3 regions of the Pseudomonas sp. GW823-FHT02C05 genome follow, and region 3 is predicted to be linked to each of the others. Evidence: riboswitches for the same ligand, from Rfam matches in the RefSeq annotation. Region 3 holds a riboswitch; each other region holds the start of a gene.
The links. A riboswitch is a leader RNA that binds a small molecule or an ion and turns the genes downstream of it on or off. The one in region 3 is predicted to bind cobalamin.

Region 1: linked by a shared signal. The riboswitch ahead of AC1RGE_RS01215 (TonB-dependent receptor plug domain-containing protein) and the one ahead of cobO (cob(I)yrinic acid a,c-diamide adenosyltransferase) in region 3 are both predicted to bind cobalamin.
Region 2: linked by a shared signal. The riboswitch ahead of AC1RGE_RS08710 (CbtB domain-containing protein) and the one ahead of cobO (cob(I)yrinic acid a,c-diamide adenosyltransferase) in region 3 are both predicted to bind cobalamin.

Annotation. Positions count from the first base shown of each region.
Region 1 is NZ_JBXAJU010000001.1:248,584-251,850, forward strand. It holds gene AC1RGE_RS01215 (TonB-dependent receptor plug domain-containing protein) at 1-1,322, opposite strand, end outside; cobalamin riboswitch at 1,475-1,678, opposite strand; gene AC1RGE_RS01220 (arginine N-succinyltransferase) at 1,895-2,968, opposite strand; gene AC1RGE_RS01225 (arginine N-succinyltransferase) at 3,018-3,267, opposite strand, start outside.
Region 2 is NZ_JBXAJU010000001.1:1,945,673-1,948,939, reverse strand. It holds gene AC1RGE_RS08720 (cobalamin biosynthesis protein) at 63-476, opposite strand; gene AC1RGE_RS08715 (CbtA family protein) at 473-1,174, opposite strand; gene AC1RGE_RS08710 (CbtB domain-containing protein) at 1,186-1,374, opposite strand; cobalamin riboswitch at 1,471-1,696, opposite strand; cobalamin riboswitch at 1,838-2,049, shown strand; gene cobW (cobalamin biosynthesis protein CobW) at 2,148-3,218, shown strand; gene cobN (cobaltochelatase subunit CobN) at 3,222-3,267, shown strand, end outside.
Region 3 is NZ_JBXAJU010000003.1:755,773-759,039, reverse strand. It holds gene AC1RGE_RS19905 (cobyrinic acid a,c-diamide synthase CobB) at 1-877, opposite strand, end outside; gene cobO (cob(I)yrinic acid a,c-diamide adenosyltransferase) at 888-1,499, opposite strand; cobalamin riboswitch at 1,581-1,813, opposite strand; gene AC1RGE_RS19895 (hypothetical protein) at 1,985-2,566, shown strand; gene AC1RGE_RS19890 (PQQ-dependent sugar dehydrogenase) at 2,637-3,267, shown strand, end outside.

The DNA.
Region 1 (3,267 bases), on a different contig from region 3:
TCCTCGTTGGCGTACAGCTGCTCGGCGTTGGGCAGCTTGAAGGCGCTGCCGTACTGGCCGCGCAGTTGCCAGTGGGGCGTCAGGTCGTAGAGCGAGGTGAGCATGCCCACGGTGGCGCTCTCGCCGCCGCTGATTTTCTCGTGGCGCACGCCCAGGCTCGGGTGCCAGTCGGGCAGGGCGTCGAACACCGGGCGCAGCTGGGTGTACAGGGCATTGGCCTGGGCCTGCTTGTTGTCGATCTTGAGCACGTCGTCCTGGCCCTTGAACCACTGGTTGTCGGTGCCCAATACCAGCACGTGGCCGCCGTCCAGCTCGGCCTTGCCCTCGGCCTGCAGGCCCCAGTCGGTGAAGCCCCAGTAGTCGTTGTGGTTGCGCACCTTGAGGCTGGCGTCGTCGAGGCTGTCGATCCTGGTGTAGCGGGTGTCCCAGTCGTTGACATGGCCCTTGACGAAGTAGCTGAAGCCTTCGCCCAGGCGCTGCTCGAAGGTCGCGGTGGCGATCTGCTGGATGCGGTCGTTGGTGGTTTTCCGGTTGTTCACCGGGCGGGCGAAATCCAGGTTGGCGTCGCTGTACTGGTAGAACAGTTCCAGCCGCGAAGCGTCGCCAAGGCCCTGGATCGCCTTGGCGCCGAAGGTGGTCACTTCATAGCTGCGTTTCTTGTCCCGGGTGTTGGCGTTGTAGGCGCTGTTGCGAAATGGCTGGTAGCCATCGGAGACGTTGTGGCTGACATAGGCCAACAGCCCCAGCTCGCCCAGGCCGTTGCTGAGGATCTGCTCGGCGCGGGCATCGCCGCTCGTGCCCATGAAACTGTCCAGGCCCAGGTTGACCTCGCCGGAGACGTCGCGGGTCTGCGGGCTGCGGGTGACGATGTTGATCACCCCGGACACCGCCTGTGTACCGAACAGCAGGCTCTGGCCACCCTTGAGCACCTCGATGCGCTCGATGGCGTTGGCCGGCAGGGTATCCAGGTACAGGCCGCCGTACAGGCGGTTGTTCAGGCGCACGCCGTCCAGCAGGATCAGGGTGTCGTCGTTGCGCCCGCCCAGCAGGGAGTAGGTGCCGTAGTCGAAGGGGCCATTCTTGGGCGCCACATACAGCCCCGGCACGTACATCTGCAGGACCCGGGTGATGTCGCTGCTAGGGCCGGCGCGTTCGATCTGCTGGCGGTCGATGATCTCCACCTTGCTGCCGTACCGGGCCATTTCGGCCACCGTGGTGGACTCCACCGAGGGGGCGGAAACAAATTGTCGGTCCAGCGTCAGGGGGCTGTCGTCCGCCAGCAGCAGGGGGCTGAACAGGCAGCCGAGCAGGGCGCCGCTCATGGTGCGGCGAGGTGCACGCCAGTCGCGTGCAAGGAAAGTGTCAGGTGTTGTCATTGTTGGTCTTCTCGAAAGTGTCTTCGGGAAGCACGCAGGAGAGGGTATCGGCCACGGGCACGCGACCATACCGGCCCATGCCCGCCCACCGCAGGATTGCCAAACAGACGTCACAGGCCGGTCTCCGGGCTTGCGAGTCTGGCGGCATTCGCCTTCCCATACCTTGGGTACAGTGGCCTGTTGAATGCAGCACTCGCTTACCGTTGCGGGGGCAGCACCGGACTTGCCCGAAAAGGGGCGCACCGGTTTCCCGTTTCACCTCCTGCGCGGCGGCAGGAGGCACCTGAAACTGGGCGGCATATGAACATCCGCCCCGGCGTTCGTCAACGTTGCGCCTGCCGCCAGGTGTTACCGGATTCATCGCCCTGACGCCTCTGTAGCCGCTGCCGAGCCCACGAGGCTGCGCAAAGGCCCGCAGGGCCTTGCTTGGCAGTCTCATGTCGAGCACCTCAGCGGTCTTGAGATTTCGCGCCCCTGCGGGCCGTGCTTCCGAGCGCGGCCCGAGCCTGCGGCAGCGGCTACAGGAGCAGGGCGCTTTGCGGGGCCAGGTGCCGCTGTGCGTGCAGGGCCGTGCGTGACTCGCAGGCCAGCAGCGGCACCGCCCGTACCGAGTCGCCCGGCTGCAGTTGCAGGCGCTTGGCGGTCAGCCGGTCCACCAGCAGGCAACCCGAAACCAGGCGCCCGGGGGCGGCGGTGATGCGGCAGCTTTCCAGGCGCCGGTTGTGGATCAGCCACACCGGCGCCTGTGCGTCCGGAGTGCCCACCAGCAGGGGCAGGGTCTGGCTTTCGCGCACGCTGCGGATCTTCGCCACCTCGGCCTCGATCAGCGGCCCGCCATCGAAGATGTCGATGCAGCCCTGATGGCTGAAGCCTTCGTCGCGCAGGATGCTCACCGCCTGTTCGGTGCTGGCGTGGGCCTGGCCGATGGCGGCCTGTGCCTGGGGGCTGAGCAGGCAGGTGTACAGCGGCTGGCGCGGCATCAGTTCGGCGATGAAGGATTTGCTGCCGTGGCTGGACAGGCGATTGGCCTGCTGGAAACCCATCTTGAAGAAGTGCCGCCCCAGGCTGTCCCAGAACGGCGAGCGGCCCTGGCTGTCGAGCTGGCCGCGCAGTTCGGCCACCAGCTTGTCGCCGAACAGCCGGGGGAATTCGGCGACAAACAGCAGGCGCGCGGTGGACAGCAGGCGGCCGGTGTAGCCCTGGCGGTGATCGCGGCGCAGGAACAGCGAGCACAGCAGCGACTGCCCGGTCATCTCGTTGCACAGGAACAGGGTCGGGATGTGCTTTTCGATGCCCAGCACCGGGGCGCTGCCGTGGGTGGTGCCGACCCGGTAGTTGTAGCAGGGCTCGCGCAGGCCGATGGCGCCGCTCAGGCCGCAGACCCCGATCACCTGCTGCTCGTCATCTTCCATGACGAACAGGTAGTCGGCATCGGCCCGCTCCACCTGGTTGGCGAAGGCTCGCTGCGCCCAGCGCACCCGATGGGCCAGGCGCTCGGGGTCGGTGGACAGGTTGTTCAGTTCGCGACAGCTGCCTTCGAGCAGGCTCAAGACCGCCGGCAGATCGGTGACGCGGATCGGACGGACGATCATTGGCGGGCTCCTGGCAATGACGCCGGGCAGGGGGGCAACAGGGGCCGGTTCATAAGGCAACGCTCCGTACCGGCTCGCCCGGCGCCAGTTGCAGGGCCTGGAACATGGCCGGGTCGAGGCCGATTTCAGCGCCCGGGGCGGTGTCCAGCGCCGCGACTATGGCGCGAAAGCCCTGCAGCCGCTCGTTGCTCAGCAACCACTGCTGGCCCTGGCCGCTCTGGGGGCTGGGGTAACTGGTGGCAACCCGGCTCTGGGCGATCGAGCGCAGTTGGTGGCTGCGCCCCTGAAGGGTCGGCCCG
Region 2 (3,267 bases), on a different contig from region 3:
GGTCGGGAGCCGTGCTTCAGATGAAGATTGCTCATGATCGAAGGCGGGAATTATCGGGGATTCTACCGGGCGACGACCAATGCCAGGGTGGCCTGGGCGTATTTTTGCCGGGGAACAAGCAGTGTGGCCGGGCCGGGTGACAGCTGTTCGGCCAGGGCCAGGGCGGCACTTTCGGCCACGCCGTAGCAGCCGGTACGTTCGAAGGCTATCTGTGAACGGTGGCTCAGGCGCAGGGCAAAGGGGGCGAGCTGGCCGCTGCTGAAACAGGTCAGCGGCAGTTCCAGTTGCTCCGCCAGTTGCAGCAGGCCGGGTTCGTTGCGCTTGAGGTCGATGCTGGCCAGGGCCAGGACCTGCCGGGCCTGCCACTGGTGCGCCGCCAGGACCTGGTCGAGCAAGGCGCGCAGCGTGGTCACCGGGCAGCCTTTCTGGCAGCCCAGGCCGACCACCAGGGTCGGCGCTGCGCTCACTTCGATCATGCCGAGTACTGGCCCGCGCTCTTGCGTCGGAACAACCAGGCGCTGATCAGCCCGAGCGCCAGCCAGAAGGCCGCATTGGTCAGCTGCGAGGCGATCTTGAATTGCGCTTCCAGTTCTTCCGGGGCCAGCATCGAATGCACTTCCGGCTGCGGCGCGCCGATCACGTGGGGTACGGCGATGATGGCCGCGCCCAGGACCTTCAGCAGCCAGTTGCGGGCGAACACGATCAGGGCAATGCCCACAGCGGTGGAGGCGGCGGTGCCGACCCACCAGATCTGCCGCTGTGCCAGGTCGGCTGCGGCGGTGCCCGGCAATTCCGGCGGCAGGCCCAGGGTCGGCGCCAGGCAGAAGGTGGCATAGCCGGCCAGGCCCCAGAGCAGGCCCTGGGACGTGCGGTTCGGCGCGCGCAGGGTGTAGAGGCCGGCCAGCATCAGGGCGAAGCCCACGGCCACCACCAGGTTGCCTCCGGTGGTGGACAGCACGCGCTGCCAGCCGTCTTCCGGCTCCCAGGCTTCGGCATCGTGGCTGTGGGCGGCCATGGCGCCTTCGGCGTGCTCATGGACTTCGGCCGCGGGGGCCTTTTCATAGGTTTCCGCCTGCAGGATCAGCGGGGCGACCCAGAAGCTTTGCAGCAGGGTCAGCAGCAGGGCGGCCAAGAGGCCGGTGAAACCTGCGGTTTGCGCGATACGCTTGATCATGTCGGCAGGTCTCAATGGCAAGGGAAGGCGGCGCTGTGGCGGGTGTCGTGGGCCGCGTTGTGCACCGCCTCGATGTGGGAGAAGCCGGCGAAGTACACCAGGCACGCGCCGAGGATCGAGGCGCCGATGGCGGCCACCAGGCGCTGGCTCAGGGTGGAGGTCGTGCTGGCGGAGTGGCTGGTGCTGCTGATGATCGACATGGCGCTTCCCTCTGGAGTGTCAGCGGGGTAGAGGCGCAGGAAAACCCCGCGTGATGGCCACGCAGGGTTTGCAACAGCGCCCGCCCACCGCGGGTTGTTATGTAAGTGTTGCGGGCCGGTCTCCGGGCTTGCGAGGGGCAGGGCTGTGTCATGCCGTGCCGGCAAGTGTCGCCTTCCCATGCCTTGGCACAGTGGATCTGACACTTCGCTCGCTTACCGTTGCGGGGGCAGCACCGGACTGGCCACGGCTTTTTAGTTAAGCACGTGATTCACCGGTTTCCCGTTTCACCCTGTAAAGGGCACCCGTAACAAGGTGTGTAGGAGATCATGGGCGGGGCAGGGGCGTCAATTGCCGTGACCGCTGCGCAGGTGTGCGCCGCGTTCGTGCAAGGTTCAATGGCCCTTTCGCCGGCAAGCCGGCTGCTACGGGCGCATTGTCGATTGACCGTCCCCCTGGCTCTGCGTAGCCTTGCGCTTTCGAGGTTCTTCGGCCACGGGTCGAAGCTAAGAAGGGAACGCGGTCGATGCCGCGGCTGCCCCCGCAACTGTGAAGGGTTCGATTGCTGCAAGGCCACTGCATGGGCGTCGACGACGCCGGTGGGAAGGCGCAGCAATCGCCGGTCCGACGACTGGCAAGCCCTCAGCCAGGAGACCTGCCTCGATCCAAGATTCTCACTACAACCGGGCGGGGTGATCCGGTGGCGAAATCTCCGCGCGCCCGGCGTTGCGGTTCTCGTCCCGTTTGCCCGCCTCCTTTTGCCAAAGGGCATCCGATGAAAACACTGGCCAAACTTCCCGTCACCATCGTCACCGGCTTCCTCGGCTCGGGCAAAACCACCCTGTTGCGGCACATGCTGGACAATGCCCAGGGCCGGCGCATTGCGGTGATCGTCAACGAATTCGGCGAGCTGGGCATCGACGGCGAAATCCTCAAGCAATGCGCCATCGGCTGCACCGAGGAAGAGGCCAGCGGCCGAGTCTACGAGCTGGCCAACGGTTGCCTGTGCTGCACCGTGCAGGAGGAGTTCTTCCCGGTGATGCGCGAACTGGTGGCGCGCCGCGGCGACCTGGACCACATCCTCATCGAGACCTCCGGCCTGGCGCTGCCCAAACCTCTGGTCCAGGCCTTCCAGTGGCCGGAAATCCGCAGTGCCTGCACCGTCGATGCAGTGATCACCGTGGTCGACAGCCCGGCCGTGGCCGCCGGCACCTTCGCTGCCTTCCCCGATCAAGTGGACGCCCAGCGCAAGCTCGACCCCAACCTGGACCACGAATCGCCCCTGCATGAGCTGTTCGCCGACCAGCTGTCCAGCGCCGACCTGGTGATCCTCAACAAGACCGACCTGATCAGCCCCGAAGACCTGGCCAAGGTGCGCCTGGAAGTGGCCGAGGAGCTGCCGCCGGCGGTCAAGGTCATCGAAGCCAGCAGCGGTCGCCTGCCCCTGGACGTGCTGCTGGGCCTGGGTGCCGGTTCCGAGGAACACATCGACGGCCGCCACAGCCACCACGACCATCACCATGACGGCGATGACGATCACGACGACCACGATCACGACGCCTTCGATTCCATCTCCATCGAGCTGCCCCAGGCCGACGAAAGCCTGCTGCTGGACGCCCTGACCCAACTGGTGGTCAAGCACGGCATCCTGCGGGTCAAGGGTTTCGCCGCCATCCCCAACAAGCCGATGCGCCTGCTGATCCAGGGCGTGGGCACGCGCTTCGACAAGCACTTCGACCGCAAGTGGGGCGCCGACGAGGCCCGTACCACGCGCCTGGTGCTGATCGGCCAGGAACTGGACGCCGCCCAGCTCGAAGCGCAACTGCGCGCCGCACTCAGCGTCTAAGCCATGCACCTGCTCAGGACCCAGCCCGGCGGTTTCGTGTCGGATGACA
Region 3 (3,267 bases):
ATTCGGGATAGCCGCCGGGCAGGTACAGGCTGTCCGCGTCGGGCAGCTGGGTATCGTGGATCGGCGAGAAGAAGCTCAACTGCGCCCCCATGGCTCGCAACAGATCGAGGCTGGCGCCATAGGTGAAGGCAAACGCCTCGTCCCGCGCCACGGCAATCCGCACGCCCTTGAGCAGCGGCGCGCAAGCCACCGGCGTGGGTGCGGCAAAACTCACCGCTGGCGGCAGTTCCACCTGGCAACTGCTGGCCAGGGCCTCGGCGGCGGCATCCAGGCGCAGGTCCAGATCATTCAGCTCGCTGGCCTGCACCAGCCCCAGATGGCGGCTGGGCAGCTCGATATCGGTTTCCCGGGACAAGGCGCCATACCAGCGCAAGCCTTCCGTCAGGCTGCCTTCCAGCAACTGCGCATGGCGCAGGGTACCAACCCGGTTGGCCAGCACCCCGGCAAACGGCAGGTCCGGCTGGTAGCGCGCCAGGCCCAGAGCCAGGGCGCCGAAGGTCTGGGCCATGGCGGTGCCATCGATCACCCCCAGCACCGGCACGCCGAAATGCCGTGCCAGATCGGCGCTGGAAGGGGTGCCATCGAACAGGCCCATGACCCCCTCGATCAGAATCAGGTCGGCCTCTCCCGCCGCCTCCCAGAGCAGACGGCGGCTTTCCTGCTCGCCCACCATCCACATGTCCAACTGGTACACCGCGGCACCACTGGCGCGCTCAAGAATCATCGGGTCGAGGAAATCCGGGCCGCACTTGAAGACCCGAACCTTGCGCCCCCGGTTGCGGTGCAAGCGGGCAAGGGCCGCGGTCACCGTGGTCTTGCCCTGGCCGGAAGCCGGTGCGGCGATCAACACTGCCGGGCAATGACGAACATCAGTCATGAATTCACGCTCACAGCTCGACACCTTTCTGCGCCTTGATCCCGGCCTGGAAGGCGTGCTTGACCATGCCCATCTCGGTCACGGTATCGGCCAGCTCGATCATCTCCGGCTTGGCGCCGCGACCGGTCACTACCACATGCTGCATGGGCGGACGTGCCTGCAGGTCACTGAGCACCTGATCCAGGTCCAGGTAGCCGTGCTTGAGGGCAATGTTCAGCTCGTCGAGCACCACCAGGCCAATATCCGGGTTGCTCAGCAACTCCCTGGAAACCGCCCAGGCGGCTTCAGCAGCAGCAATATCGCGCTGGCGATCCTGGGTTTCCCAGGTAAAGCCTTCGCCCATCACGTGAAAGCGCACCTGCTCGGGGAAACGCCGGAAGAATAGTTCTTCGCCGGTGCTGTTACGCCCCTTGATGAACTGCACCACGCCACACTGAATACCGTGGCCCATGGACCGCGCCAGCATGCCGAAGGCCGAGCTGCTCTTGCCCTTGCCGTTGCCGGTCAATACCAGCAGCAGGCCGCATTCGTTGGGCGAGTTGGCAATGCGTTCATCGATCACGGCTTTTTTGCGCAACATGCGCGCCAGATGGCGCTCGTCACGATCGGGGGATTCACTCATGGGGCAGCTCTCCGTTGGGGCTGGGGAACGGGGGGCAGGGAAAAGGAACAGACGGCGCTAGCCTGGCATCGCCCACCGTGATGCCGTTGGATGGATCAGGCCGGTCTCCGGGCTCATGAGCGGCATGGCTGCCGGACTGCGCGCCTTCCCGTGTCATTGACACAGTGGCGTCAGGCGCAGTCTTGACTCATCTACCGTTGCGGGGGCAGCGCCGGAATCGTCGTCGGCTCCATCACTGGAACAGACCCTGACCGGCTTCCCTGTTTCACTCTGTCGGCCACGGGCCACAGAGCACCTGAAACAAGTCGCGAAGGTTAGAGGGTTGGGGGTGGAGCGTCAATTAAAGCCGGCCGTCGCCCCCGGCACAAAACTGCACTGCATCAATAAACTGACGCCAATCTTGTGCCACACTCAGAGCAATGATATCAAATAGCCACTTTTCAGCGCCCCCGGCGCCAACCACACAACAATAAGGGGTAAGTTCGATGCAAGGCATGATCATCAGCAATCCGAAGCTGGAATTCCTGCGCCCGATGCTGGAACGCTGGTTCGATTGCATCGATCGCTACAACGTGGTTCGCGGCGATAACGAAACGCCTTACTGGTTCGACGAGCAGGCCAATCTCGGGCTGCTCAGCGCGTCGGCCTGGATGGCCGAGATGGTCAGCCTGGAACACAGCCCCAGCAGGAAACAGCAGGAAGAAGGTGCGCGCAACGCCCGCACCGACCTGTACCTGGCCACCAAGGAAGAGCGCGCCTACATACACGCCACCCAGCGCTGGCCAAGGGTCAACAGCCTGAACCTGACCCAGGCACTGCTGGACGTTGCCCAGGATGCAAGAAAGATCAGCTACGCCAGCGACCTGAGACTGGGGTGCCTGTTCGTTGCCCCACAAAAATCCCAGCACAGCGCTACACCGGAAGAGCTCCAGGACATGCTCGACGAACTGCAGAAAGAGCACTGCTGCGCCGTGGCCTGGTACTTCCCCTACGCCTATCGCAAGCTGCACAACGAGGCCGGCCACTACCACCCGGGCGTCGCCGTGCTCTTCAAGGAGGCCCGCTGATCGGGCGGAACCATCGACTGGCTATGCTTCTCTATGACTACGACGTCCGTGCACTCATAGGGAAATTCGCATGCTCAAGCTTCAGCACAGCCTACTGATCGCCATCGCCGCCAGCCTCGCCGCCTGCGGCGAAACTTCCAGCCTGCAGGTGTCCGACGGCACCGGCCCCAACCCCAAGCTGCCGGAACCCAACCCGACGCTGATCCCCACGGTCAACATCGCCCCCGCCATCGGCTGGCCGCAAGGTGCAAAACCCCAGGCCGCGGCCGGCACCCAGGTCAAGGCTTTCGCCGAGAACCTCGACCATCCACGCTGGCTCTACGTCCTGCCCAATGGCGATGTGCTGGTGGCGGAAACCAACGCCCCGCCCAAACCGGATGACAGCCAGGGCATTCGCGGCTGGATCGCCGGCAAGGTCATGGGCCGTGCCGGGGCGGCCGTGCCCAGCGCCAACCGCATCACCCTGCTAAGGGACCAGGATCACGATGGCGTGGCGGAGACCCGGACAATGTTTCTGGAGAACCTCAATTCGCCCTTTGGCATGACCCTGGTGGGCAATGACCTGTATGTGGCCGATACCGACAAGTTACTGCGCTTTCCCTACCAGAGCGGCGAGACCCAGATCAGCGCAGCCGCCACCAAGGTGGTCGACCTGCCCGGCGGCACCCTCAACCATCACTGGACCAAGAACGTCATCGCCA